Regions from separate parts of the Priestia sp. 3CA3 genome, predicted to be linked through region 2. Evidence: riboswitches for the same ligand, from Rfam matches in the RefSeq annotation. Region 2 holds a riboswitch; each other region holds the start of a gene.
What was found. Region 2 has a riboswitch for cobalamin ahead of AC1VNJ_RS05875 (cobyric acid synthase). Riboswitches for the same ligand answer to the same signal wherever they lie in the genome.
Positions count from the first base shown of each region.

Region 1: another riboswitch for cobalamin. It lies ahead of AC1VNJ_RS17685 (ABC transporter substrate-binding protein); the one in region 2 lies ahead of AC1VNJ_RS05875 (cobyric acid synthase).
Region 3: another riboswitch for cobalamin. It lies ahead of AC1VNJ_RS23340 (HoxN/HupN/NixA family nickel/cobalt transporter); the one in region 2 lies ahead of AC1VNJ_RS05875 (cobyric acid synthase).
Region 4: another riboswitch for cobalamin. It lies ahead of AC1VNJ_RS00080 (ribonucleoside-diphosphate reductase subunit alpha); the one in region 2 lies ahead of AC1VNJ_RS05875 (cobyric acid synthase).

Region 1 covers NZ_JBXENJ010000006.1:242,490-249,936, forward strand. The annotation lists gene cobS (adenosylcobinamide-GDP ribazoletransferase) at 1-662, opposite strand, end outside; gene AC1VNJ_RS17665 (bifunctional adenosylcobinamide kinase/adenosylcobinamide-phosphate guanylyltransferase) at 659-1,219, opposite strand; gene cobD (threonine-phosphate decarboxylase CobD) at 1,216-2,295, opposite strand; gene cbiB (adenosylcobinamide-phosphate synthase CbiB) at 2,270-3,256, opposite strand; gene AC1VNJ_RS17680 (adenosylcobinamide amidohydrolase) at 3,261-3,869, opposite strand; gene AC1VNJ_RS17685 (ABC transporter substrate-binding protein) at 3,958-4,917, opposite strand; cobalamin riboswitch at 5,177-5,309, opposite strand; gene AC1VNJ_RS17690 (thioredoxin family protein) at 5,400-5,714, opposite strand; gene AC1VNJ_RS17695 (YpjP family protein) at 5,903-6,505, opposite strand; gene AC1VNJ_RS17700 (class I SAM-dependent methyltransferase) at 6,886-7,447, opposite strand, start outside.
Region 2 covers NZ_JBXENJ010000002.1:202,804-210,250, reverse strand. The annotation lists gene AC1VNJ_RS05885 (APC family permease) at 1-716, shown strand, start outside; gene AC1VNJ_RS05880 (YdcF family protein) at 775-1,338, opposite strand; cobalamin riboswitch at 1,486-1,665, shown strand; gene AC1VNJ_RS05875 (cobyric acid synthase) at 1,758-3,284, shown strand; gene AC1VNJ_RS05870 (FecCD family ABC transporter permease) at 3,491-4,549, shown strand; gene AC1VNJ_RS05865 (ABC transporter ATP-binding protein) at 4,546-5,829, shown strand; gene AC1VNJ_RS05860 (hypothetical protein) at 5,847-6,665, opposite strand; gene AC1VNJ_RS05855 (Hsp20/alpha crystallin family protein) at 6,710-7,135, opposite strand; gene AC1VNJ_RS05850 (Hsp20/alpha crystallin family protein) at 7,225-7,447, opposite strand, start outside.
Region 3 covers NZ_JBXENJ010000011.1:91,893-99,339, reverse strand. The annotation lists gene AC1VNJ_RS23370 (PepSY domain-containing protein) at 1-252, opposite strand, end outside; gene AC1VNJ_RS23365 (PepSY domain-containing protein) at 386-961, opposite strand; gene AC1VNJ_RS23360 (HAMP domain-containing sensor histidine kinase) at 1,034-2,380, opposite strand; gene AC1VNJ_RS23355 (response regulator transcription factor) at 2,384-3,076, opposite strand; gene AC1VNJ_RS23350 (undecaprenyl-diphosphatase) at 3,267-3,860, shown strand; gene AC1VNJ_RS23345 (organic hydroperoxide resistance protein) at 4,012-4,431, shown strand; cobalamin riboswitch at 4,537-4,719, shown strand; gene AC1VNJ_RS23340 (HoxN/HupN/NixA family nickel/cobalt transporter) at 4,853-5,650, shown strand; gene AC1VNJ_RS23335 (M20 family metallopeptidase) at 5,882-7,045, shown strand; gene AC1VNJ_RS23330 (DoxX family protein) at 7,113-7,447, opposite strand, start outside.
Region 4 covers NZ_JBXENJ010000001.1:15,765-23,211, forward strand. The annotation lists gene AC1VNJ_RS00070 (o-succinylbenzoate--CoA ligase) at 1-1,070, shown strand, start outside; gene menC (o-succinylbenzoate synthase) at 1,074-2,177, shown strand; cobalamin riboswitch at 2,456-2,641, shown strand; gene AC1VNJ_RS00080 (ribonucleoside-diphosphate reductase subunit alpha) at 2,775-5,018, shown strand; gene AC1VNJ_RS00085 (ribonucleotide-diphosphate reductase subunit beta) at 5,035-6,078, shown strand; gene AC1VNJ_RS00090 (hypothetical protein) at 6,108-6,311, opposite strand; gene AC1VNJ_RS00095 (DUF1540 domain-containing protein) at 6,378-6,536, opposite strand; gene AC1VNJ_RS00100 (DUF2325 domain-containing protein) at 6,744-7,025, shown strand; gene AC1VNJ_RS00105 (hypothetical protein) at 7,080-7,447, shown strand, end outside.

The sequences.
Region 1 (7,447 bases), on a different contig from region 2:
TAAAACCGTATCCAGAGCCATAAAAAACCGGCAAAGAAAAAGATAATGAATTTATTGTCTATAAAAACAATGAAAATAGCAACTAAGAATAGGCTCATGACGATAAATGCATAAATAGACCATTTGGTGACTCCTTTTTGAAAATAAGCAGCAAGCCCCGTATCTTTAGCGGGCTTATCTCTCATAACTAAGAAAGCGGCTCCGATTCTTGGAAGTGTAAAGACGGTTATACATGCCCAAACCGATAAAGAAGAAAGAGACGTTAATTCATAGATTGCACTAAAGCGCAGCAGAAGCAGAACAATAAGAGAAAGAATAGCAAAAGACCCAACGTGCGGATCGCTTAAAATCTGCAGTTTCTTTTCCTTTGACTGATGGGAAAAATACGCATCACTTACATCCATCCACCCGTCTACATGAAGACCACCCGTTAAAACAAGCGGCAAAAGCAAAACTAAAATACTGCTAACAATAGCAGTGATAGGTGAATAGTGAAGCAGCTGTAAAAAGCTATAAAACATTAAACCTAGTAATATGCCAATCCAAGGCAGGACAAAAAGTGAGCGTGCCGTTCTTTTTTCAGTCCATTGAACGGTTTTAGCCAGTGGTAAGATCGTAAAAAACTGAAGAGAGATTCGTAGTATGGCTATCCATTCTTTCATTTGCTTACACATTCCTTTCCTTTTTTAAAACGGGAAAGTCCCGCTTCTACACAAATAGCCACATCTGCTTTTTCTACAATATACTGATGTAATTTCCCTAACATATGCATATAGCTATATGTCGGCTCCTCTAACACGCCCGCTTCAAACAGTTCATTAGATACTAGCACGACCGTCTGAGACTGCGCAAACAGCTTATCGAGCGCTTCTATCATCTGACGAAAAACCTCTTGTTTACCTTCTTTTGTTTGCCACCTTTTTTCGGTTAAAAAAAGCTCATTGGCAAGCCAGTTTGTGACACAATCCAAGAGTATAGTATCATCACTTCGAAGGTTTGGAAGAATTTGTTGTAAATCTACAGACTGCTCGATCGTTGCCCAAGGCGTGTTCGCCGCTTGACGTTCTGTTTGATGAAGCTGGATACGTTTTTGCATTTCACTATCTGTTTGCCGGCTTGTGGCAATATAAACAGCGCGCTTTGTACAAAAAGTTTGAACCATGTTCTCCGCTGCACGTGATTTGCCGCTTCGAACCCCTCCGCTAATAAAGATGATCATATTTCATCGAGTCCTTGTTTGATTACGTTAAGTAAATAGTCATTTTCTTCTTTCGTTTTCACAGCCAAACGGATATAGCGTCCATTTAAAAATGGGAAGTTTTCAGTATGCCGAGCTACCACACCGCGGCTTGCTAAATAGATAAGCCAGTCGCGCGTTTTAATAGACGACGGAACGCTGCAAAGATAATAGTTTGTTTGAGACGGAGAAACCAAAAGCCCCCATTCTTCTAGTTGACTCAAGATCCGTTTTCGTTCTTGTTTAATATAATGTACGGTTTTTTTCACAAAATCTTTTTCATCTACACATATCATCCCTACTTGCTGCGACAATCCGTTTACACTCCAAGGAGGTTGTTTTTTAGACATCTTGCTAATGATTTTTTCATTTGCCAAAATATAGCCAAGGCGAAGCCCCGCAATATTAAACATCTTTGTCATCGAACGCACAACAATGAGATGTTCATAGTTTAGAATAAGAGAATCAAATGAAGGCTGATGTTCGACAAAATCAATAAATGCTTCATCAATTATTAAGTATGTACCATGATGAACAGCAGCTTTTACTACTTTCATCCATTCCTCGTGACTATACATAACGCCCGTTGGATTATTTGGGTGACAAATCCATAGTACTTTTATATCCGGAAGAATACTCATAATCAACTCTATATCCCAGCTCCAGCCATTTTCTTCAGCTAAAGGAACGTATGTCACTTCACATCCATACGCTTTACTTGCCTGTTCGTATTCGAGAAACGTCGGCTGTACAATCCCCGCTTTCTCTCCTGAAAATAAAGAAGCAATAAGGAAAAACGCTTCAGCGGCCCCATTTGTGGGCAGCACTTGGGCAGCGGAAACATGATGATGAGCTGCAAGTTTATTTTTTAGTTCTGTTACTTCAGGATCAGGGTAACTAAACGCAGCTTCCTTGAATTCGTTCCACTTTTCGTGAAGAACAAGGGGAGCCCCTAAAGGATTTGTGTTTACGCTAAAGTCTTTTAGATGCGACAAATTCTCGGCCCCTATTGCTTTTAAAAAGACATTGGGGTTAGCTCCATGTGTAGGTAATAGCACTAATAACTCCTCCTAACAAAAGATAGAATAACCACGTAGCATAGACCGTCCTTTTCATAATGAAAACAGCTTGTTCAATATGACCGGCTTGCAGGGGAATGAGTGGTTCGCCCATTTTTGCACGATTAGATTCTATGCCTTTATATGTATTAAGCCCGCCGAGTTGAATACCTAAAAGGGCAGCCACTGCACTTTCCCCGTATCCGCTATTTGGACTTGGATGCTTCTTAGCATCGCGCTTAATCAAACTCGTTACATGCCAAAGAGAATATTGGCTTTTTGCTACATTAACAGCGGTCATCACCACTGCAGTTAACCGACTTGGAATATAGTTTAATACGTCATCGGTTTTTGCACTAAAATAGCCGAACAGAAAGTAGCGGTCATTTTTATACCCAACCATTGAATCGCATGTGTTAATAGCTCGGTAAAAAAAGGCTAGGGCTCCTCCTCCTATAAATGCATAAAAAAGCGGAGCTGTAATACCATCACTTGTATTTTCAGCCACGGTCTCTACCGTCGCTCTGGCAATTTCTCCTTCTGATAAACGATCCGTATCTCGTCCCACAATCATGCTTACTTCATATCTAGCTTTCTCCATATCTCCTAGCTGAAGCGGCTTTTGCACCTTATAAGCAGCTTCGCTTAAGGAACGAGTGGATATAGTAGTCGCAATCATTACGCCCTCTACTAAAACACCTAGTATAAAATGAACTCCGTACAAAGCATGAAGGAATAAAAAAGGAATAACTCCTGCGAGCACCACCATACTTATCACAAGAAGCAATCCTTTGAATCGTTTTCCTGCGCCTTTATTTAATCTGGAATCCATCCAATAAATCCACTTGCCAAACCAGCGAACGGGATGCGGCCAATTTTCTGGGTCACCTATGATTCGGTCAATGAGTAGAGCAATCGTCATGGCTGTCAGGTGTGCAATCATCGCTTGTGCAATACTCATTTCTTCACCTCTTTTCCTTAAGTGCCTGCTCTAAGCTTATTTTTACCAGCTTGGCTACCGCTTGACCTAAAGCGGTCATAGAGCCTGCATATTCATATAATGGTCCTTGCTGAGACGCTGCAACTGAGATACTGTCCGTAGATGTTCCCGTAGCAATCGTCTTTGTAGCTGGATCTATGACACCCAGCTGTGACAGCGTTTTTGTTTTGGCTTCTGTAGCGGCAATAAAAAGCTGTAAAAACGCCGCATCCGTAAGCGTGCCTTCCACGAAAAAAAACATATTAATTGTACCGGGAGAGGAATAAAATGGAACAGCTTCGTCAGCTGTAATATCCACTGCGTTTCCTACTCCAGCCGTTATCACGGAAGCTACTCTTACTCCGTAGCCTTCATAACAGTAAACCGCTCTTTCTTTTAACCAAACCGCTGTCATCAACCCTACGATTTGCTCATGGCGCACATTTTCTTTCATCAAATATTGCTCATACTCTAAAGAAGGAGTATCTGAATAATAGTCTTTATGAACAAATCGATTGTAAAAGGTGTCCGTTTCCATGATGCCTGTTCCTAAAACGCCTGAGCTGTATGTTTTATAAGAAGTCTCGGTTTTCATGATTAAAAGCTCAGGCCGTTCTTCAATTTTAAGATGTGAAAAGGGACCAATCCCCTTTTCAATTCGAACTGGAATATGGTCCCTCTTTTTATTTATTGTACACCTCAGGGTATACTGCTTTTGCTAAGTCCTCTAAGCCATCTACAATACGAGGTCCTAAGCGGTTGATTTTGTTTTGATCAACCTTTTCGATGTTCCCCTCTTTTACAGCAGTCATGCTGCTCCAAGCGGGACGCTTCATAATCTCATTTTTGTCTGCATCATACGTTGCGATAATAACGTCAGGGTTTAACTTAACAACTTGCTCTTCAGAAAACTTAACCCAACCCTTTTCACTAGCCGCTACGTTATCAGCACCGATCATAGTAAGCATTTCGTTCATGAACGTACCTTTTCCTGTTGTATAAATCTCAGGAGCTCCCGATACCTCTATCCATACTTTTTTACGATCTTCTTTTGAAATCGTTTTTGCTTTTTTCTCAATTGAAGCTACTTTTTCTTTCATGTCTTTAATTGTTTGATTAGCTTCTTTTGTTTTACCCGTTAATTTACCAATTTGCGTAATAGAATCATAAACCGTATCAAACGTTGTTGAATCTTTTACAACAAATACCGGAATACCCGCACTTTCAATTTGTTTAAATACTTCATCTGAAACGCCCATACTTGAAGCGTGTGCCAGCACTAAATCAGGATTTAAAGCAATAACTTTTTCTGCATTAACGTTCATATCTCCCACCTGCGCTTTTTTCTTTACGCTTTTAGGATAATCATCGTTGCTTGTGACACCGACTAATTCTTTTTCAAGGCCAAGGGCATATACAATCTCCGTATTACTTGGCATTAATGAAACAATTTTCTTAGGCTGTTTTTTCAACGTAATTTCTTTATCACGCGCGTCTTTTACCTTCACTGGAAACGCAGCTTGTGACGTTTGTTCTGTATCTTGCTTCGTTTTTTTATCACTGTTGCTTTGGCTGCCTGCACCGCATGCAGCAAGTACGATGACTAACAGCGCAATAATGGAATACGAAAGCCATTTTTTCATCTAAATACTCCCCCTATATATTGTTCATTGTGAATACGAAACCTCCACGTTAAAGAAAAAGCAAATGATCATGCAAAAAGCAGCGCTATCCCGTTTTTTCCGCTTTGACTATGTATACTGCTCGGCAGCAGCTTCAAAATAAAAAAGCTTTACTTTCAATTGAAAGCAAAGCAGGTAACGTCAAGATAAGCAGGAAAAGAATCCGTTCACTATACTTGATATGTATGTTCATTACCCTGCTTCACCCTTCCTCGAAGGTTTCACAGCTAACAATAAGGCAGGTCTCCTGACTTACGCACAAAGCGCTTACAGTGGCGGGACCGCGCTGGTTTTTCACCAGACTTCCCTTTTCACTCAATCTTTAAATTGAGACCTTATTGCTTTACGATTATTCACTTGTCCTAGTATACCCCACTCATCGAAAAATGGAAATAGCCATTCTCACAAAAAAAGCTGCGAGAATGCTCTCGCAGCTTAGGGAATTAAAGAGTTGCTAAAAATTCACGGACCGCTTCAGGCGTTTTAGCATTTGCACTGTGCAGGTGCGCAATTTTTTCACCGTTTTTATATACAAGAAGAGAAGGAATACCCATTACATTGTTTTCAGCAGAAAGTTCTTCAAACTCATCCTTGTCAATTTTAAACCATGCTTTATCTGTATTTTCGTCAACGATTTCATCAATAAACATATCCAAACGTTTGCAATCAGGACACCACGTTGTCGTAAAAATCCCAACGCTTAGTGTTTCATTCTTAATTTGTTCGCGAAATTGTTTTTCTTCCGTAAATTGTTTCATTGTGTTACCTCCAGCGTCTATTCGTTCCTTCCTACAATTCTATAGTAAGAAGTCTGACTTCATTATAAACGATTTTTTTATCGTTGTGCTAATGTTTCAGCTTATTTAGACCATAACGGTTTTAGACGTAAAAAAATGCTAGCTTAAAAAAGCTAACATTTCGAAATTGTAGAATGTTGTGTCTATTATCAGCTGAACCACTTAGGCGGCATGTTTCGGTTCCAATAAATTTTCCCTAAATCATAATGCTTTTGAAAATTATCTGCGGCCGCATGATAGTGAAAATTAAACCAGTATCCATCTTTTGGAGGATTTTCACGCCGTACATGAAACCGTATTAAGTCCTGACCGGTTTCCCGGTCATATACATGGAAAATCTTTTCACCGTAGCCAGCAGCAGGGTGCTCGCTTATCTCGAGATTCTGAATTGACTGTTCACGTTCAGTGCCAATGTCGGTCAGCACTTCTTCAATTTTAGGTAACACTGCTTGACGAAATTCATCTTCAATGACAGGACCAATTTTTGTTCCGAATTTTTCCACTGACTGTTTTTCAGCTGATTCCATTGCATACGTAACAAATGATGAAACGTCTTCATATTTTGGTTCTTCATATGGCAAATGAATATCTTCTATAACAGCTGTGACAGGAGTTGTTTCTCTTACATACCCTGCTTTATGTTGCTTGTCCGCTTTTGCATCATCAACGTATAAATATTCTGGTGGAGTGACAAGCCCAAATGTAAATACTGTAATAAATACAATTAGCATTCTTTTTATCCATCTAGGCATTCGTATCTTTCCTTTCTCATCTTTTCCCATATGGTCTTTTCATATTGTAAAATTCATTATCATAACTCACTAGGTATTGTAACATACTTATTAATTTTTTACCTATATTTGCTTATTCATTTATGCTGTCTACGGGCATTTGACGACTTTTCAGTTACCACCTTCCTTCTTCTGTTTGAGGTTGTCACACCGAGCGGAAACCTATACAAGATATTCCTTTTTTGCTGGATGCTTAAACACAAAAGTATTTTTATGTTCAAAAATATATCATACTTTTATGAACTTTAGATGAAATTCATAAAAAAAACTTCCAAAACTTTTTAATTCCTAAAAGGTTTTGGAAGTCTTTTCAATGAGCGTAATTAATTTTACTTTTTTGGTTATTTTTGTATATCAATTGTCCCGTAATGAAATTTTGATGTTTTTCGTTTTTGCACAGTAAATCCATGCTCTTTAAAACGACTGCTTTTCCAATGATCTTTTAGCACGACCTTTTGTTTGGCTACTCTTTTTGCTTCTTGTATAGCCATTGGCGTCAGCGTGGTATACAGTGCTATTGCTTTAATACCGTTAATTCCATTCGATTCCTCAATTTGTTCTTGAAACATAGGATCAAAGTAGACAACATCAAAAGAATTATCTTCACAACACGCCAAAAACGATTCAAAATTTTGATGAACCACGTTTATAAGCTTCATTGCATCATTCAACTCTTGTACGTCACTTTCCCAATTTAAAAGTCCTTGTTTGACTAAATAAGCTACATAGCGGTTGCCTTCTAGTCCGACAACTTTCCCGTTTTTCCCTACTGCTGCGCTCGCCATCATACTATCCGATGCAAGACCAAGTGTACAGTCAAGCACGCTCATTCCTTTTTCTAAACCAGCAGCTTCAATAAACGGATCTCGTTCTCCGCGCAGCCATCTCTTCACTCTAAACATA
Region 2 (7,447 bases):
TTATTTTAGGCCTTGGCTGGTTAGTAACGCTTGTTATTTTTGATGCTATTTTATCACCAGGCGGTAACGGGAACATCTTCATGAATACAACTTCTCGTTTAGTTTATGCTTGGTCTCGTAATGGAACACTATTTAAACGTTTCTCAAAAGTAGATAAGAAAACAGGAATTCCACGTGCGTCACTATGGCTATCGTTTGGAATGTCCGTATTCTGGACACTGCCATTTCCTTCTTGGGAAGCGCTAGTAAACGTATGTTCAGTAGCACTTATTCTGTCTTATGCGATTGCGCCAATTTCAGCTGCTGCATTCAGAGTAAATGCAAAAGACCTTAAAAAGCCTTTCAAATTAAAAGGCATGAGCGTTATTGCTCCTGTGTCATTTATCTTCTGTTCATACATCGTATATTGGTCAGGATGGACGACAATTTCTTGGCTTCTAGGATCACAGCTTCTAATGGTTGTTATCTACGTAGCATTTAAGAAATACGTACCAACTGACGTTGTAAAATTTGCACAGCAGCTTAAATCTGCTTGGTGGCTAGTTGCTTATTATATTATTATGCTTGTTATCTCTTACCTAGGCTCATTTGGTGGAGGACAAGGTGTGCTAAGCAACCCGCTTGACTTAATTTTAATTGCTCTTGTTTCAATCGGTATTTTCTACTGGGCGAAATACACGGGTTTACCAAAAGCAGTTATCGATACGGATGATTAATAAAAAACACGGCATGAATTCATGCCGTGTTTTTCGTTTGTATAGGGGTGTACTCTATTTATTTATCAAACAGCCACGTTTTTAAGATAGCAGCATACTCACGAAAGTAGGCTTGAAGTTTAATTGAATTTGGTGTCTTTGCACCTAAAGGATAAACGTCAAAACCTTGACGCTTGGCAATAATAGAGGCGCGAAATAAATGAAAATCACTGCTAACAAGCACGACTTTTTTGTGTTGAATATCAACTTTCTTTTTAGTGAAAGTGAAATTCTCAAAAGTAGAAGTTGACTGATCCTCTTTTATCATTCGATTCTTTTTAATTCCTTCTTTTCGTAGAAAACGATAGGCTGCTTCTGCTTCAGAAATTTCTTCATCGGATCCTTTTCCACCCGTTACGATAACTTTTGTTTGTTTATGAGTCTTTAAATAAGATAAAGCCGTTTTTGCTCGTTCTTTTAAACTAGGAGACATTTGATCTCCGTCTACTTTCGAACCTAAAATGAGCACATAATCTGCTTTTTGCGGAACAGGCTGATGAGCGGTTTGATACATACAAAAAGACATGATTGCTATGTAAAGAACAAGCAAACTAATAAAGATATAAATGATTTTTTTCTTCAACTACGAGCACCTTCCTAGCTATTTCATAAGATGTTTGGAAAATAATTGTTATTATAGCATACGAGACCCAAATAAGTATAAACACAGTAATATATAATAATAGAAGAAAATCGTTATTGTGAATGGTTATAAAATTCGTTACAATAAAGAATAAATGATTTTAAAAGTGCCTCTAAGGAGGATAATAGGGAAATCGGTGTAAATCCGGTGCAGCCCCCGCTACTGTAAATGTGGATGAACCTGCAAAGACCCACTAGTCAAACTAGGAAGGATGCAGAAGTAAAATGAAGCATAAGCCAGGAGACCTGCTTTTAAAAACCCCTTATTTTTCGGTGGGAGAAATAAGTCAAGACAATGTGTTAATGAGCGCATGACCAAACCTTGACTTTTACAGTTAAGGTTTTTTTATGTGATAGGGAGTGGAAAAAGTGAAAAAAGGAAAACCTCTTATGATTCAAGGAACGCACTCAGACGCTGGAAAAAGCATGATTGCTACAGCGTTTTGCCGTATTTTTAAAGAAGACGGCTATCAAACTGCACCGTTTAAATCGCAAAATATGGCGCTTAATTCATACATTACAATGGATGGAAAAGAAATTGGAAGAGCGCAAGGAATTCAAGCTGAAGCGGCTGGAGTAGAAGCAACAACCAATATGAATCCTATTTTAATTAAACCAACTCGTGATCATGAATCTCAAATTGTCGTTCATGGAAAGCCGCTTCGTAATATGTTTGCTTTTCAGTATCGGCAAGAATTTTTTAATGAAGGTTTGAACGTTATCACGGAGTCTTATAAAGAGCTTGCCAATCATTATGATCGAATTGTGATTGAAGGTGCTGGAAGTCCTGCTGAAGTGAATTTGAACGATCGGGAACTGGTAAATATGCGCGTAGCAAAGATAGCCCAAGCCCCTGTTGTGTTAGTAGGAGACATTGATAAAGGAGGGGTTTTTGCGAGTCTGGTGGGTACTCTTCAATTGCTTCCAGATGAACATAAACCTAGAGTAATTGGAGTGTTAATCAATAAATTCCGAGGAGACTTAGAGCTTTTAAAACCGGGGTTGAAGTGGTTTGAAGAATACACGGGAGTTCCGGTACTAGGAGTCATTCCTTATATGCACGACGTGGAAATTGACGCTGAAGATTCGCTATCACTCAGAAATTACTCAACGCTTGTAAATCCGTTAAAAGAAATCGATATTGCGGTTATCTCGTATCCTCGCATCTCAAATTTTACAGACATTGATCCTCTAAGCTTAGAAGAAGACTGTCATGTGAGACTTGTAACCAAGCCATCACAACTAGGTACGCCTGATTTAATTGTTTTACCAGGAAGCAAAAATACGATTGAAGATGCGCAATTTTTACAAGAAAGCGGCCTGGCTCTAGCCATTAATCAAGTCTTGAACGCAACGAACGCTCACGTTATTGGCATCTGCGGGGGATATCAAATGTTAGGAGAGACAATTACGGACCCCGATGCAGTAGAGTCCCGGATTGAATCTATTAAAGGGCTGGGTTTGCTTCCAGTGGAAACCGTTATGACAACCAGCAAAAAAACAGAAAGAGTTTCTGGATATGTTCAGTTAGAAAGTGAGAAGGTTTCGATTGAAGGCTATGAAATTCATATGGGAAAGACGGTTTCTAAAAGCATGACGAAAGCCTTTGCGGTGGTAGATGATCAAAAAGAAGGAACGGTTAAAGACAACATCATTGGCACGTATGTTCATGATGTGTTTCATAACGATGCTTTGCGCAGAGCTTTGCTTAATCAAATTCGTAAACATAAAAAATTGCCGCCTATTACGGATACATTCAACAGTCGCCTGCAAAAAGAGGAGTCTTTTTCAAAAGCAGCAGCATATGTGAGAGAAGCTATAGATATGGAAAAGCTGTATCATTTAATAGACAACTATAAAAGCCCGGAGCAAACACAAAAAGTGTAGCTTGTAGAGGTTTTCGCTTGTTTTTTCACCGAGAACTTTAGTACGCTATTCTACGTTGCCTAGTTCAACAGTCTAGCACTCGTAACAAATAAAAGATGATTTGTTTCCAATACTATGTAGGATGGAAACATGGTTTATGGACAGGAAAATGAATGGTTAATGTAATGTAAAACATCACGCCTCGTTTCCTAGAGGAGCTGAAAGTATTGATTTTTAAACGTATTTTTTTAAACAAAGCATCTATTTTATACATAGTCAGTTTATTTATTGTATGTACTTCGGTGATTATGGGAGTATTTATTGGTACAGTTTCGTTAACCGTAGGAGATACAATCAAAATTATTATTGGCCACCTTACCGGACTATCCTTATATCACGGTCCGGAAAACATGGATTTAATCATTTGGCAAATTCGTTTTCCAAGAGTACTGGTGGCATTTTTAGTAGGAGCTTCGCTTTCAATAGCAGGGGCTGCCTTTCAAGGGCTATTAAGAAACTCTCTTGCGGATCCTTACACGATCGGAGTTTCCTCAGGTGCAACCCTTGGCTCTGTCATGGCAATTTATTTTCACTGGAGTATTTTTGGTTTGTCTATCTTCACGCTGCCTGTAGTCGGCATCGTATCTGGTTTTATTACTCTTCTTTTAGTTTTTGGTATTACGAAACTCGCAAGCGGCAATTTGGCCAATGAAACCATCATCTTAGCGGGGATTATTTTATCATCCTTTATGAGCGCGCTTATTTCATTAATTGTAGCTCTTTCTCCTGAAGAAGATGTAAGGCAGGTTTTATATTGGCTAATGGGAAGCGTATCAATGAGAGGATGGTCGCATATTCAAATTTTAGGGCCGTTCTTTTTAGTCGGTACGATTATGCTGCTGTTACATGTGAAAGAGCTGAACGGCTTAGCATTTGGCGATCAATCCGCTCAATTTATGGGGATAGACGTAAAGAAGAAAAAAAGAATGATTTTAATAGGTGCATCCGTATTAACCGGGGCTGCGGTATCAGTATCTGGGGCAATTGGATTTGTTGGCTTAGTTATTCCCCACGTAGTGCGTCTCGTAGCGGGAGCTAATCATAAGCATGTACTGCCGCTTTCTATTTTAATCGGAGGAAGTTATTTGGTTTTAGCCGATTTATTAGCAAGAACGATATTAGAACCTCGTGAACTGCCGATTGGAGTCGTAACCGCCTTAATTGGTTCGCCAATTTTTACGCTGCTGCTTGTAAAAGAACGTATGCGGAAAAGAGGAATATCATGATTGAACTATATAATGTGACGGGAGGATACGATAAACAGAAACCGACCGTTCGTGACATCACGTTCACCGTAGACAAAGGTTCTTTTGTTGCTTTACTAGGACCAAATGGAAGCGGAAAAACAACGCTTATTCGCTTAATTATGAATGTATTAACCACTCAATCAGGAGAAGTGAAGGTAGAAGGGAAGTCAGTGAAGGCTTATTCACCAAAACAACTGGCGCAAAAAGTTGCAGTCATGACGCAAGAAAATCAAATTGGATTAGAATTTACGGTTCAAGAAATTGTTTCACTGGGACGTTATCCTTATCAGGCAAAAGGTTTGTTTAGCACTGTATCAGCACAGGATGAAGAAGTGGTAGAAAGCGTGATGAAATTAACAAACGTCTGGCACTATCGAAATCATACCTTTCAATCGCTGAGCGGTGGAGAAAAACAGCGGGTGTTACTTGCTAAAGCACTGGCGCAAGAACCTGACTACTTACTTCTTGATGAACCAACGAATCACTTAGATGTAAAACATACGATGGAACTGCTTCAGCTGTTAAAAACGTTACAGCAGGAAATGAGCTTGACGGTTCTGGCCATTTTGCATGATCTCAACATTGCCTCGCTGTTTGCAGATAATGCCGTATTATTGAAAGATGGAAGAGTAGAAGAAACGGGGATGGATGCCATTTTTCAGGATGCAGCTACGTTAAAAAGAGTATATGGCGTTGATTTGCATGTATTTCACCATCCCGCTGTGAACAAGCGGCAAATTGCTTTTGTGCCGCCGTATCAATATCCAGAGACGGACTTCCATGAGTTGTATCAGTTGCAAAAGGAACCGGGCAAGCTATGTTTATCCTTTGCTCGTCCTTTGAGAACTCTTTCACTGGGTTCCAATGAAACAGGTCTAGACTGGTGTCAAGAAATTGTTCAACAGCAAAGCAGTTCTAACACGGCGTGGAAATCTGCGTCTTTATCTAGTCATGAAGTTCGCTTAAAAGACGATAAAGGTTACTCGTGGCTGACTGTACTGACACATGGACAAAAAGAGAATGAAATGAATATTGTTCTACTAACAAATACACCGCTTTCGGACGCGAACCTACTTCATGCTGCGATGAAGGTAATTGAATACCGGGCTTTCTTAGGAAAAACAGGCCGTATTGTTGTAGCATCATCTCATCATAAAGAAGAAAATCAAGAAGAAATTTCAGCGTTCTTAATGGAACGCCTACAGAAAGAATTACAACTATTTATGGAAACAAAAATGACCGACAATTGCTTTAAATAAGCAGTAGCGGTCATTTTTTATTCTTCGGAGTGATCAGGCTTTTCTGTTTCACCTCCTGAACTCATCGTTGTCTCAGTTGTATGTTCATCAATCTTTTTTTCTTTTAGCTTAACAGAGAATAAGTCTTTGACTTCTTCATCCACTTGATCAGAGTCAGCGCTGTAAGTTGTACCAATGTTTAAGTGGCCGGTCAAATCTTTAATTCCTAGCTGGCCAAAATTATTACTAAGGTCAATTTTGTCTAACAATACTTTTTCCACCATAATTTTTTCAACAACAATGGACTGCTTTGGCTGAGTTACTTCATCAATCTTTTTGTCAAGAGTTTTCACCATCTCATATAAAGCTGTATTGGACGATTCTTCCTTTAACGCAGAGAGCTGATTTTGAATGTCTTCGAAATTAGGAGCTGACTGCATAGCCGAAAGTAAATGAGCTGTTTGCTCGTGCAGTTGAGACAATGATTGAATAAGATGAGCTGATTCATGTAATTGCTGATGAAGCTCTTCTATTTTAGGAATCGCGTCGGTTAAACGCGTCACTTGATCAATAATTCCCTGCAGGTTCAGCGCTGAATCTGACGAATGAACAGGTTTTGTGAATTCAACTTCATCAGATGTCTTAGGCTCCGTTTGGCTCGGCAACTTCTTTGGCTGCTGAGGGGGTTTCTTTAGATTAGACTGTTTTTTAGTTTTCATCTTTTCGGGTAATTCTTTCCGCTTTTGATTAGAGCTTTGGTCTATGGGACTTACTTTTTTTTTGGTTGGAAGGGAAGACGGATTTATTTTGCGGACTGTTTCAATTTTAGGCGATTGTTTAAACCACTTAGAAAACATGAAATTCCCTGCCTTTCATGCTACGTATAGTTCTGCACAATAAATTACAAATCAAATTTCACGTGCAATAGACCATCTTTAAATGATGCGTGACACGGCGCTTCCCCTACAGCAGGTGGAAGGATGATTGATCGTTGAAACGTTCCTTCACGTCTTTCTTTGTGAAGAACATTTGCATCCTTCATCGTTAAAAGAGATGAACCGGATATGTGTAAAGTATTTTCATGCATGGTCAATTCGACGTCTGTTCGTTTAGCACCGGGTATTTCAATCACAACTAACAGTTGATTTGCCCATTCGTATACATCAATTAAAGGATAATCTCGATACTCATTTACAATTTGAGGAGAAGCATCTGCTTCCGTATCATTCTTTTCTTCAGGATCATCGTCAAAAATCTTTTCCCAAAATTTTGTATGGTTTTCTTCTTGTAACGTTTCTGCCCACTTTTTAAACTTTCCATGATTCATATTTGTCACCTTCTTTAAAAAAATAAAACAAGGCCTTTTGCCGCTTTCTATTTTATATGTATGCATGAAAACAGAAAAAAACGTCCACTTTAATCTAAATCGTGGACGTCTATTTGAGACATAGGAATATTAACATGTTTAGGCATCCGGATTTCCAACACCCCGGAACGATATACGGCGCGTGTACCTTTTTTGCGAACCGAACAAGGAAGCTGAATTTCTTCTTTGAAGGATTCTTCTCCATCTATTCCTTCAATCGTACACACGTATGGAGTATGATAGACTTTAATGCTTGATACAATATCGCGGTTA
Region 3 (7,447 bases), on a different contig from region 2:
TACATCGTATTCTTTATTACCTTTTGTGATATCTACTTCATATTGTTTAACGCCGTCATCTACGGCTAATTGGATATTTGTAATGTCACCGCCGTCTGTTTTTTGAAGAGCAATGTCTTTTGCCTTTGCTTCTTCAATCGTTGTGGTTTGCTTCTTGTCATTGCTTTTAGACTGATCCGTCATGGCATATGCACTTGCACCTAATCCACCGACTAATACTGCACTGGCTAAAACGGTTGTAATAACTTTCATATGTTACGGCCTCCTTGATTTGTTGTTAAGACTATCTTAGCCGATGAACTTTAAAGGAAAAGAAGAAGAAGTTTAAAATTTTCTTAGAAATAAATAAAGGTGTATAAAAAAAGCACAGCTTTCCGCTGTACTTTTAGTCGTCGTCATTTTCATAGGTGATGGAATCTACATGCCCAGAGTAAGCGTTTATCATTACTTTAGCTTCTCTTGTTTTAGACTGATCAATTTCGACTTCGTAGAAGGTTTGGCCTTCTTCCTCTTCTATTTCAACTGAGGAAAACGTTCCTTTTACTTTTTGTAAAGCAATATCTCTTGCTTGTTCCATTGAAATGAGAGGCTCGTCGGATGTAGGAGAAACGGGTGGCTGCTCGCTCTTTTTTTGTTCTTTTTCTGTATCATTTTTAGTTTGAGTAGACGTTTGTTTCTCTACTTTTTGTTTGATTAATGACTGGACTTCTCCATTTTCTCCATTTAATGTGATGTGGTATGGAATATCACCTTTAAGCAAAGTAATTAGATAAATCGGTTCATCATCTTTTTGAGAAAAACTTGCATTTTCAATCGTGCCGCCATATTTCTGCTGAATCATACGGCTGATTTCAGACTCGGATAAAATGGTATCAGATGGATTCATTGCTTTTGCTATTCCATAAAAGCAAGCTGAACCAACAGCAAGAAAGATAAGTATAAAAAGCACCGTTTTCTTCATACATTCACCTCCAGTATTATGAAAAATAGTATAGCAGGCAATTCTTAAAAATCTCTAAGAAACGGTGAGAAATCAAAGAGGAAAGCAAACCGTTACGGATGTCCCTTTTCCTTCATCGCTGCTAATCTCAATACGTCCGCTATGGGCTTCTACAATCTTTCGAGCAATGGATAACCCAAGCCCTGAACCACCGGTTTCTCGATTTCTTGCTTTATCTACGCGAAAAAAGCGTTCATACACGTTTGATAAGTCTTCTTTTGGAATACCAATTCCTTGATCTGTGACCGTAATCATAAAGCTTTCGCTTCTTGTTATGGTTACCTCTACCGCTTTTTCACTATATTTAATGGCATTATCTAAGAGGATGTAAAGCAGCTGCTTTAAGCGTTTTTCATCCGCTGTTACGACGGGATGATCCGTTTTTATATTTAAATAAATGGTTCGTTCAAAAGCTTGTTCTAGATGCTTGATTGTTTGGTTACAGACGGCCGCCGCATCTACGTGTTCCATGTGAAGCTCCCACTGCGACTCATCTTTCGCAAGCACCAGCATTTGAGACGTAAGCTGTTTCATGCGTAAAGACTCAGAGTGAATGGCTTCGATGGCTTCTTCTAAAATATCTGGACGCTTCATCCCCCATCGTTTTAGCATATTGGCATAGCTTTCTACCACGGTCAGGGGTGTTTTTAATTCATGAGAAGCATCGGATACGAACTGCTCTTGCTTTTTATAGTTTTCCTCTAATAAATCCATCATATTATTGAAGGTGTTGGCCATTTGATCTAACTCATCTTTAGAAGAGGAAGAGAGAGCGATTTTTTTGAATGTGCGAGACACTTGAATTTCTTCCATAGTATGAATAAGAGATTTGATAGGCCGCAAAATGATTTTACTTAAAAGCCGTCCGGCAAATATGGTCGGAATTAATATAACAAGAGAGGCAATAAGCAAGATGAATTTTAACGTCTGTAAAGATTGTTCCACGTCTTCGAGTTGTTCCGTGACTTCTAAAGAAACGACTTCACCGTTCGTCCAAATGACCGGAGTATGCGAAATTGCGTATAGGTGGCCGTCGTCTTCTTTGATGGTTGTTTGTTCATTTGAATAATAAGAATAGGATAAGTCCTGAAGCTCTTTCGTTTGATCAGTAACCGATACAACTAAAGGACTCCCTGATTTAGGCAAAATACGAATCATTCCGTTAGGAGGCAAATAGGCACGAAGCAAATTGGCTTGTTTAACCGTCGAACTTGTTTGTTTTAGCCCATTTGTTACGTTGCTTGTTTCTGCTTGTAAACGTTCAATTGCATTGTCTTCCATGGTTTTCTTGAAAATGAAGTAAATCGAACTGTTTGCAATTACTAAGAGAATAAAAAGCAGGGCAGTTGATGTAAGGATAATCTTTGTTTGCAGTTTCATAAGCTACTCCTTAAGCATATAGCCAACGCCGCGCACCGTTTGAATATAAGGTGTTGAAAATGGTGCATCAATCTTTTTGCGCAAATAACGAATGTATACGTATACAATATTGGTGTCGCCGTAGTAATCAAATCCCCACACGTTTGTAAGAAGCTGTTCAAAGCTTAGCACTTGATTGTTGTTTTGAAGCATATAGACAAGTAAATCATATTCTTTAGGAGTCAGCTCAATAGCTTCATTTTCACGCGTGACTTCTCGCGTTTTTTCATTAACAACTAAAGTTCCTAGCTGCAGAGTATCTGCTTCTTTTTCAGCAGGAGATGCTGATGCAGGATGGCGAAGCCATACGCGGATACGTGCAAAAAGCTCCTCAATTTGAAAGGGCTTTGTAATGTAATCGTTCGCTCCTAAATCTAGTCCGCTTACCTTATCAGGAAGGGCGTCTCGAGCGGTTAATAAGATAACGGGCGTCTGATCATCGTTTGCTCGAATGCGACGAAGTACTTCGAGTCCGCTCAGTTCAGGAAGCATGACATCTAAAAGCAGCAAATCCCAATTGTGTTCTTGAAACTCTGCCAATCCTTCTGTCCCTGTATAAGCCATGCCCGTTTCGTACCCTTCGTGTTCAAGCTCTAGCTGAATTAAACGAGCAATTTTGCGCTCATCTTCTACAATTAAAATTCTGCCTTTACTCAAAAAAATTCCCCCTTGTGTCTATGTATAGTTGCGTACATTATAGCACGGAGAGATTCGGGGTGTATAAATGATAAGGAAATCAATGGTTATTTACTAAATATATCAATAATAGCCCGAGAAATAATGTTCATTTTCTTCAGAAACTGATAAGATAGCTAATGACATTTAAAAATAAGAAAGGATTTCGATTATGTTATCAGCTATTAATTCAGTAGACTATACCATTTTCCATGCGGTGAATCAGTATGCCTCGCATGTGAAGTTTGTAGATTCGTTAATGGTATTCTTTGCAGATTATGCCCAGTATGTACTTATTGTTTTACTCGGCTTGTTTTTACTTATTAATAAAAACGGCAGCCGTGTTGTAGCATTTCAAGCTTTATGTGCTTGTGCCACAGGAGTCATTATCAATAAAGTGATTAGTTTATTTGCTTATCGAGATCGTCCGTTTATCTCTCACCACGTGAATCAGCTTATTGATCACGCCGCGAATTCTTCATTTCCAAGCGATCATGCTACATCTGCATTAGTTATCACTTTTACCATTTGGCTGCATTTCAAACGTTCAGGGCGCATGTGGGTTGTCATGGGTGCACTCATTGCATTTTCACGGGTATGGGTTGGCGTTCACTATCCATTCGATGTGTTAACAGGAGCCGTTTTAGGCTGCGTGCTGGCGCTGTTTATTCATTATGTTATATTTAATACGAAACTGATGAGGGCTATTACCAACTTGTCTATTTTTCGAAAATCAGCTTATGACGAACAGTCTCAATATTATTAAGAAAAAGTCGCATATACGCGGCTTTTTTTATTGGAAAATTTTTAATGTATTTAACACTTGTTTTTTAAAATTAAATTGTGTACAATTAAATTACAGAAACGATAAATAAAAAATTTTAATAAAATTACTAAAAAAGAGGAGAGATTTATACATGAAAGCTTTATATGAAACGACAGTCGTTAACACAGGTGGAAGAACAGGAGAAGTTCATTCTTTAGATAATATCTTTAATTTAGACGTTGCAACACCTCCAGCGCTTGGTGGAGAAGCAACAACAGCAACAAACCCAGAGCAGCTATTTGCAGCTGGATACAGTGCTTGTTTCAACAGTGCGTTAGAATTTATGTTGAAAAAACATAACGTAGAAATTAAAAGCAGTGAAGTAAAAGCTACGGTTCAGCTGCTTCCAGATAAAGCTGATCAAGGAGTAAAAATTGCTGTAGCGCTTGAAGCTCATATCGAAGGCTTAGATTTAGAAACAGCTAAAAAATATGTAGACCTAGCCCACTCATACTGCCCGTATTCAAAAGCAATCAGCGGCAACGTAGACGTAACGGTAGAAGTAGTTTAATTGCTTTAAAAAGCCCTGTTAAGCATGTAAAGCTTAGCAGGGCTTTTTTATTTGAATTTTCTCTATTCATTTGTAAGGAGTACTAGTATAATGAGGAAGAAAATGAATCATTCGCACAGTTTAGGTGCTCTTACATAGCGTAAGAGGTAACAGGGAATCGAGTGCAAATCTCGAGCGGTCCAGCCACTGTAAGCAGGGAGTTTTCTATCTTATCGTCACTCAAAACGGGGAAGGCGGTAGAAAATGATGATCTCAAGCCAGGAGACCTACCTATTCTGTACACTTGACTCTTCTAGGAAAGAGGCGGTGTATCAAGGTACGCAGTGAGCAATTACTGTTTATTTTCATATGCCGACACATCCTCAATTTCTATAGAATTGAGGCTTTTTTACGTTTTATTTTAAAAAAAGGAGTGTAGGAAATGGAAGGTTTATCAGTTTTTTTACTTGTCTTTTTATTAGGAATCAGGCACGGATTAGATGCAGATCACTTAGCTTTTATTGATGGCCAGACCCGATATAATTGGCGAATGGGCAGCCGTTTTGCCCCGTGGGTCGGAACGCTGTTTTCACTCGGTCATGGAGGAATGGTGGCCGTCACGGCCGGGGTGCTGGGCGTAGTGATGAAGAATTTTACGTTTCCAGCATATTTCGATCATTTTGCATCTTGGGTATCTATCATCTCTCTCTTTCTGATTGGGACATTAAACACATATCATTTGCTTCGAACTAAAAACAAAGAAGAAGAGTTTCAGGTGAGCGGGTTAAAAGGGAAGTTTATTCCGAAAATCGCAAAAGGAACAACGAATCCTTTTTTAATTATTCTTGTAGGAGCGCTGTTTGCCCTAGCGGCTGAAACGGTCAGTCAAACGGCCGTGTGGTCTCTAGCTGTAGGGAACGCAGGCAAATATACGCCGCTTTTATTAGGACTAGTATTTATGTTTGGTATGATGCTGACAGATACAATCGATTCACTGATTGTACATAAAATGGTGAATGAATCGAGTAAGTTTGGGCAATCTGCTTCCCGCTTGATGGGCTGGATTATTGTTATCCTCGCATACGGGGTGTCCTTCTACTTAGCATTCACTTTCTTTAATCCATGGGCCGAAGTAAACTTTGAAATGGTTGGCGTTATTTTGTTTGTTTTTTTAGTGTCTATGTTTGTTTTTGTAAGTGTGAAGTCAAAAGGGAAAAATATCAAAATAAATGTCAATTAATAAAATGAAAGCTTTAATCTGTTGAAGATTGAAGCTTTTTTGTATAAATTTGTTGAAGTTTATGGCTATTTTCGGTCAGTTATGAATAAGTTAAAGTATTATCTGTATTTTAAGGATGGAAAATTGTCTGAAAACCATTATAATTAAGGATAATTTAAGGTCGTTATGTGAAACGTAGAACATACTCATACGTACGATAAATAAAAGCAGTGAATGCACAAGCAGCAGGGGTTGTTTGGAGGAGGAATTGATTTGAGTCAGGTAATGGTAGAACAAAGCGTATTTAGTTATTTAAAAGAACATGAACAAGAGATGCTCGAAGATTTAGTTGGATTTGTGAAAAAAGAATCACCGTCCTACTGTAAAGAGTTAGTGGATCAGTGTGGAATGTATTTAACGCAGCTGTTTCAGAAGCGTTTAGGCGTGGGGTATGAAATCATAGAAGAAAAAGAAGTAGGAAACCATTTGAAATTTACGATTGGAGAAGGAGAGAAGCAGCTTTTAATTATCGGTCACTTTGACACGGTATGGGAAAAGGGAAGGCTGAGTCTAAGAACAGAAGGAAACAAGCTTTATGGTCCGGGAATTTTAGATATGAAAGGCGGCATTGTGCAATCAATATGGGCAATTAAAGCGATTCAAGAGCTCGGCTTAGAAATGGATAAAAAAATTGTGTTTTTCTGCAATTCAGATGAAGAGATTGGATCAATTTCCTCTAAAAAATATATAGAAGAAGAAGCACAAAGAAGTGAAGCTGTGCTAGTAGCTGAACCTGCGGTGGCGGGTTCAGGTGCGTTAAAAACGTCGCGCAAAGGAGCGGGGATTTTTACCGTAAAGGTGTGGGGACAAGCAGCCCACGCTGGTAATCACCACAAAGAAGGAATCAATGCTATTGAAGAGCTAGCGCGCCAAGTGATTTTTCTGCAGAGCTTAACCGATTATGAAAAAGGTACAACGGTGAACGTTGGGACATTTACCGGAGGCAGCGGTACAAATGTAGTGCCGGAATATGCAGAAGCGCACGTGGATTTACGTGTTTCTACAGAAGAAGAAGCAAAACGTATGACGGATATTATTTTGAATTTAACGCCCATTTTAAAAGGGATTAAGATTGAAGTAACAGGAGGCATGAACCGTCCTCCAATGGTTAAGTCTAAACAAACGGAAGAGTTATTTGAATGCGCTCAGTCAATTGCGGCCAAACTGGGTATGAAATTAGAAGAAGCAGCTGTTGGAGGCGGAAGTGATGGCAATTTTACAGCGGCCATTGGCATTCCCACGTTGGATGGATTAGGAGCATGCGGAAAAGGAATACATGCAGAATATGAACATATTCAAATTGATACGTTGTCCGAGCGTTCTTCTTTATTTGCGAATTTGCTGCTTCAAATATAAAAAAAGCCCGCCTCAAACGGCGGGACTAACCTGAAAGCTTATATTGGGAGAGTATAAGCTTTCTTTTTTATTTACTGCTTTCTTCTTGAAGAGAAAAAGCAGTTTCTTTCTTTTTAAATACCACTTTATCAAGAGCAAGGAACTGGCTTCCTGCAAGAAATAGGTGAGCAGACATGGCAATTAAGGCAATATCAAACTCAAACCCGCCAACGAATCCGCTTTTAAGCTTGGCTGTAAAAATAGCGCCAAGCATAACTGCCACAAATAAAGCAGCTACGACTCTTGTTGCTAGACCAAGGATAATCAGAACCCCACCTACAAGTTCAATTGTTGCCACAATATATGCCATGAAACCAGGGATTCCTAAGCTATCGAAGAACCCTACTGTATTTTCAATCCCGC
Region 4 (7,447 bases), on a different contig from region 2:
CAGAAACAGAAACGTATTTTCAGAAAACGTGGAATCTCGAGGAGACGTTCACCATTATGTATACGTCTGGAACAACAGGTAATCCAAAAGGAGTGCTGCAGACATATGGAAATCACTGGTGGAGTTCCATTGGTTCAGCGCTTAATTTAGGATTAAATGAAAAAGACTGCTGGCTTATAGCGGTTCCTTTGTTTCATATTAGCGGATTATCCATTTTAATGCGGAGCGTCTTTTACGGAATGAAAATCATTTTAGAAGAACGATTTGAAGCAAGAGCGGTGAATGAAGCCATTGAAAACAAAGGAGTAACAATTATTTCGGTTGTCACTTCCATGCTATCGAATATGCTGGATGAATTAGCTGAACGTAAATACCCAAATACATTTCGCTGTATGCTTTTAGGAGGAGGACCCGCACCGCTTACTATTTTAGAGGCTTGTGTGAATAAAGAAATTCCTGTTTATCAAACTTATGGAATGACAGAAACATCTTCACAGTTCGTTACGCTTTCACCTGAAGATAGTTTGCGAAAACTGGGATCAGCAGGTAAACCATTATTTCCGTGTGCAATGAAAATTGTAGATGAGAATGGAAATGAAACACGTGAAGCAGGAGAAATCATTGTTAAAGGTCCAAATGTTACAAAAGGATATTTAAATAAACCTGAAGCTACTAAAAAAGCCCTTCAACAAGGCTGGTTCTATACAGGAGATATCGGGAAAGTGGATGAAGAAGGTTTTCTATATGTATTAGACAGACGTTCGGACCTTATTATTTCAGGTGGAGAAAATGTATATCCAGCTGAAATTGAAAATGTTTTGTTGAAGCATCCCGCTGTTAAAGAGGCCGGTGTAACGGGAGTAGCCGATGGAAAATGGGGACAAGTTCCTGCAGCATGCATTGTTATAAACGAAGACGTTTCAGATGAAGAGTTATCTTTACACATTCAACAATTTTTAGCAAAGTACAAACTTCCAAAGTATTTCGTTCGAGTAGAGGAGCTGCCGCGAACGGCCTCTAATAAAATCATACGCCGGAAGCTATCATCGTTCATACAGAAAGGGATTTAATCGATGATTATCAAAAAAGTACATCTTTATAAAATTGACATGAAGCTTCTTTCTCCTTTTTCAACAAGCTATGGTACGGTCCAGGATCGAGAATTGATTTTGCTTGAAGTAGAAGATGAAAAAGGATTTACAGGATGGGGAGAAGTCGTTGCTTTTTCATCTCCTTGGTATACGGAAGAAACGATTCAGACATGTTTTCATATGTTAGACGATTTTTTAATTCCTTCGCTTCTTCACCAGCAGCTTCAAAAACCAGAGGATGTTCAAAAGTTATTCAAACCTCTAAAGCGGAACAACATGGCTAAAGCAGCTTTGGACTGTGCTGTATGGGATTTGTATGCAAAGCGCCAAAATAAGCCCTTAGCTGAAGTAATTGGCGGAATAAGGCCTGCTGTAGAAGCTGGAGTGGTAGTTGGCTTAAATGATATTTCCATCATGAAAGAACAAATAAAGACTTATATGAAAGATGGTTATAAGCGCTTTAAAGTGAAAATTAAGCCAGGCGCTGACTATGAGCTACTGAAACAAATTCGAGATGAATTTCCAAGCATTCCTCTTATGGCTGATGCCAATTCAGCCTATACGTTAAGCGATAGTGATTCATTGAAAAAACTAGATGAATTGAATTTAATGATGATCGAACAGCCGTTAAGTTCGGATGATATCCTTGATCATCGATTATTACAAAAGCAAATGAAGACGCCGATTTGCTTAGATGAAAGTATTGTGAGCTATGAAGATGCACGTCATGCAATCGAACAAAAAAGCTGCAAGATTATCAATGTGAAAATCGGTCGAGTTGGCGGAATGTCTGTAGCAAAAAAAATTCATGATTTATGCGCCCTACACGGTGTAAGGCTTTGGGTTGGCGGAATGTTAGAAGCCGGGATTTCACGAGCTCATAACATCGCCCTTGCCACACTGCCTTCTTTCACGATACCAGGTGACATTTCTGCGTCGTCTCGCTATTGGGAAAAAGATATTATTAAGCCCGAAGTAGAGGTAGAAGCCGGAGTAATAAAGGTGAAGGAAAAACCGGGGATAGGATACGATATTGATAAAAAGTTTATCAAAACAATCACAGCATTTGAAAAAGAATACAAATAATTAAAAACCGTTTTTTATGAAAAACGGTTTTTTTATTGATGTTGGCAATGTTTAGTAGAAAAATAGGACAAATTTTTTAAAAAGAGCACATTGTTCCATCAAGCGTGTCAAAACATGTTATGATGGAGTAGTTTGATGAAAAAAGTCGAAGGATTTTATCGTAAAAAACAAAATTATTTTTGAAAATAGGTTGATAGTTTTCTAAGTTGTCCTATATAATGTGTTTATAACATAACACAATATGTTGTTTGTTAAACAATAATAAAATACTATATTTTGTGTTTTCCAGTGAAAAAGGTGTCTGATAAAAAGACTTAAAAGGGAATTTGGTGAAAATCCAAAGCTGTCCCCGCAACTGTGAATGCTGATGAAATAAGGAGATCCACTGTGAGTAAACATCATGGGAAGGCCTTAAAGTAAAAAGAAGCATAAGTCAGGAGACCTGCCTTTTTTATGTCGTTTTATCTTCTTCGGGAGGTGAGAGGGTAGAGCGAGGATTGAGAAAAGACTTAGTGTCTTCTTCTATCTTCGTTCTATTCGCTCACCGAGGTACGGTGAGCGATTTTTTATTTTGAAGTGAAGAGAGGAGCCATATTTATGGTGAATACATTAAAGCCTACAATTCTACATGAATTAACTGCATATATTGAACGTTTAAAAAAAGAATTTACGCAACTTGATTTTTCTTTGTATGAGGAAAAGGTTATTCAAACTGTTACAGTAAAGGAAAATATGACGGACGAAAAGGTTGCAAACGTACTAATTTTGGCAGCCCTAGAGCGTATTTCAATGGAAGAACCAGATTGGACGTACGTGGCGGCAGACGTCTACTTAAACGAACTATATCGAAAAGCAGCGGACAACCGAGGTTATGATAAAAAAGAGAAGTACGGTTCGTTTTATCAGCTTATTCAAGAACTAACAAAAATCGGCATTTATAATAAACAGCTATTAAAAACATATACAGAAGAAGAAATTAATGAAATTGCTTCAGTCATTATTCCTGAACGCGATCGTTTATTTACATACATTGGATTGCTGACATTAGCAGATCGCTATTTAGCGACATCACATGATAAGCGTGTATACGAATTACCGCAAGAACGTTTTCTTATCATTGCTATGACGCTGATGTCTCAAGAAAAGAAAGAAAATCGAACAGCATTAGTAAAAGAAGCGTACTGGGCGCTTTCTAGTCTATATATGACGGTTGCCACACCAACACTCTCAAACGCAGGAAAGAGCTACGGACAGCTATCTAGCTGCTTTATTGATACGATTGATGACAGCTTACGCGGTATTTATGATAGCAATACAGATTTGGCCACGCTTAGTAAAAATGGAGGCGGAATTGGTGTCTACCTCGGTCATATTAGAAGCCGAGGAAGTGATATAAAAGGTTTTAAAGGCGTATCATCAGGAACAATTCCATGGATGAAACAGCTAAATAATACGGCTGTAAGTGTCGATCAGCTAGGTCAACGACAAGGAGCTATTGCTGTATATTTAGATGTTTGGCATAAAGACATTTTTTCATTCTTAGACGCGCGTTTGAACAATGGTGATGAACGCCAGCGCACGCATGATTTATTCACTGGCGTATGTTTGCCAGATTTGTTTATGGAAAAAGTAGAAGCACGTGAAGACTGGCACTTATTCGATCCTCACGAAGTTCGTACGCTGATGGGCTACTCGTTAGAAGATTTTTATGATGAAGAAGAAGGCAGCGGTTCGTTCCGCACTCGTTACGCTGAGTGTGTAAACAATGAACAGCTTTCAAGAGAAACAGTGCCTGCTATTGAGATCTTCAAGCGCATTATGCTTTCGCAGCTTGAAACCGGAACTCCTTATATGTTCTATCGTGATACGGTTAACCGAGCTAATCAAAACCGACACGCGGGCATGATTTACTGCAGTAACTTATGTACAGAAATCACGCAAAACCAAAGTACAACGGTCGTAACAGAGGAAATTACGGAAGACGGAAAAATTATTATTACAAAGAATCCGGGCGATTTTGTTGTATGTAATCTTTCTTCTATTAACTTAGCGAGAGCCGTAACTGAAGATGTACTTGAACGTTTAATTCCAATTCAAGTACGCATGCTTGATAATGTTATTGAGTTAAATGATTTGCCGGTACTTCAAGCAAAGCTAACGAATCAAAAGTACCGCGCAGTAGGGCTTGGCACATTTGGCTGGAACCATTTGCTTGCCTTAAAGAAAATAGCATGGGAGACAGATGAAGCGGTAGCATATTGCGATGAATTGTATGAACAAATTTCTTACTTAACCGTGCAGGCAAGCATGAACTTAGCTAAAGAAAAAGGCGCATATCCATTATTTAAAGGCTCAGATTTTGAGTCAGGCGCTTATTTTGAAACACGTGAATACACGAGCGAAGCGTGGAGTGAACTGCGTAGCGAAGTTCAAAGCAATGGGATAAGAAATGGATATTTAATGGCTGTAGCACCTAATTCATCAACATCTATTATCGCGGGTTCTACGGCAAGTATTGATCCGATTTTCCGTAAGTTTTATTCAGAGGAAAAGAAAAACTATAAAATCCCAGTGACGGCACCAGATTTATCGCCAGCAACAAACTGGTATTATAAGTCCGTTTATTTAATTGATCAGCACTGGAGCATTAAGCAAAACGCCAAGCGCCAGCGTCATATTGATCAATCTATTTCATTCAATTTATATGTACAAAATGATATCCGAGCAAAAGAGCTGCTGGATCTTCATATGACGGCATGGAAAGAAAAATTAAAAACGACCTATTACGTACGTTCAACATCAAGTGAAGTCATTGAAGAATGTGAAAGCTGTCATAGTTAAAAGGAGTGAATAATTGATGACAAGCATGTTAAAACGAGAATTAATGAACGAAACAGCTCCGAACCGTTCGACAGGAATCATCAACGGCAAGAGCTCCAATATTCTAAACTGGGATGACGTCCGATTTTCATGGGCGTTCCCTAAATACAAGCGTATGCTAGCTAATTTCTGGACGCCGTTTGAAATTAATATGGGTCAAGATATTAAACAGTTCCCTCAGTTAACCGCTGACGAACAAGAGAGCTTTCTAAAAATTATTGGCCTGCTGGCGCTACTGGACAGTATTCAATCAGATTATGCTAGCAAAGTAGCTGACTATGTAACCGATTCTTCGATTAACGCTCTAATGATTATTTTAGCGCAGCAAGAAGTGGTTCATAATCATTCGTATTCATATGTTTTATCAAGTCTTGTACCAAAAGGAAAACAAGATGAAGTATTTGAATACTGGCGTACAGACGAAAAGCTTCGCGCACGAAATGACTTTATTACAAACGGATATAAAGCATTTAGCGAAGAAGCAACGGTTGAAAACTTTTTGAAGTCTATGGTATATGATGTTATTTTAGAAGGACTTTTCTTCTATAGCGGATTTGCGTTCTTCTATAATCTTGCGAGAAATCAAAAGATGGTGGCGACATCTACGATGATTAATTATATCAATCGTGATGAACAGCTTCACGTTGGGTTATTTGAAAAGATTTTCAAGGAAGTACTAAATGAAAATCCAGCTTATCGTACGGAGGAGCTAGAAACGTTTGTAGTTGAAACGTTCCAAGAGGCAGCTCGTCTTGAAATTGAATGGGCGGAATCTGTTATTGGAGAAAAATTCGACGGCATTACGATGAAAGAACTGCAGCAGTACATTGAATATATGGCGAATAAACGCTGTAATCAGTTAGGCTTCGGTCGAGCTGCTTTCCCAGAAGCACCGATTGAAAATCCTCTTCGTTGGATTATTGCTTATCAAGAGGTAGATTTAGGGAAAACCGATTTCTTTGAACAGAAATCACGACAATATACAAAAGCATCAGATGCAAATGGATTTGATGATTTATAAACACAAAAGCTGACTAATTTCCTTATTGATTAGTCAGCTTTTTTTAAGTGAATAAGTCCAAGTTCTAACGCACGTGTGGTAATTAAGTCATCAATTTCTTCTGGAATGTTTTCAAGTGTTCCCCATTTGTATGTCCATAAATGAGTAAATGATTGTACATAGATTGGAAAGGTTTGTTCATTTGCTTTTATGGCTTCTTCTTTAAAAAAATGAATCAGTTGTTCAGTCTTCATACTAGTCTCCTTTTTTATGATCTTGAAGAGAGAAAAAAGACAACCCAGAGGCTGTCCTTTTGCGGGTTACGCTTCAGTTGGCTTGAACGTTTTACAGTCTGTTTCATAGCTGCTTGCTGCATGTTTTCCGCTATGACTTACTACGTAAATTTCTTCTGCACTGCAGTGATTTCCATTTTTCCAAAAGTGACAGTTATTTACTTCACAAAGAATGTTTTGTTCCAACGTTAACCCTCCTTTGTATGTGATAGCTATAGTATGGTCAAAATTCAACTAACTTATAAGAAAGGTGGTAGACTTTCATTTTAATTGAGAATTTTTATCAATTAAACATTGACAAAGAGAATCATTCTCAATTAAACTGTATATATAGTAAAGAATACAGGTTGTTGTCAAATCATTAAATGAATAATTAATTGGGAGGGAACAAACATGTCATCAGTCATGGTTGTAGGAGGAGACAGGTTAAAGCATATTACAGATCGTCTAGCGGGAGAAGGGTTTAATGAAGTAATTCATTTAGATGGCCGTAAAAGCAATATGGTGAAGCGAGAAATTCCCGAACATATTGGGTTTGTATTAGTTATTACGGATTTTATTAATCACAATATGGCAAAAGTCATTAAAGAGAAAGCAAAAAAACAGCAAAAACCAATTTATTTCGTCAAACATTCATGGAGTGCTATTCGTAAAGTGATTGAGCAAATTTCATGATTTAATTTTTGATCATTATTGAGAATGAATTTCAATTAGGGTGGTGAGACATAGATGGAACCGATAAAAGTGCATATAAAGACACTCTCCAATAACCACATCGAACAATTTATTCGATGTCCGTACAAATTTTATCAGCAGCAGCTTCTTTTGAAAAAGACATCTATAGATTGGAAACAGCATGTTCAAGTAACCGTCCATCAAATCATTAAAACATACTATAGCAAGCCAGTTGAGTATCGCTCAAACCTCTATGTTTTACAGCTTATTGAAAAATATTGGCGCCTAAAGCCAAATATGTTTTCATCACCCATTCACTATTACGATGTGTTAGCTAAAGTAAGTGATTATTTACTGAGGTTTTTAGGCGAGAAAACACATGTGGAGCTACCACTTTTTGTGTTTGAAAAATACAGCGTTTA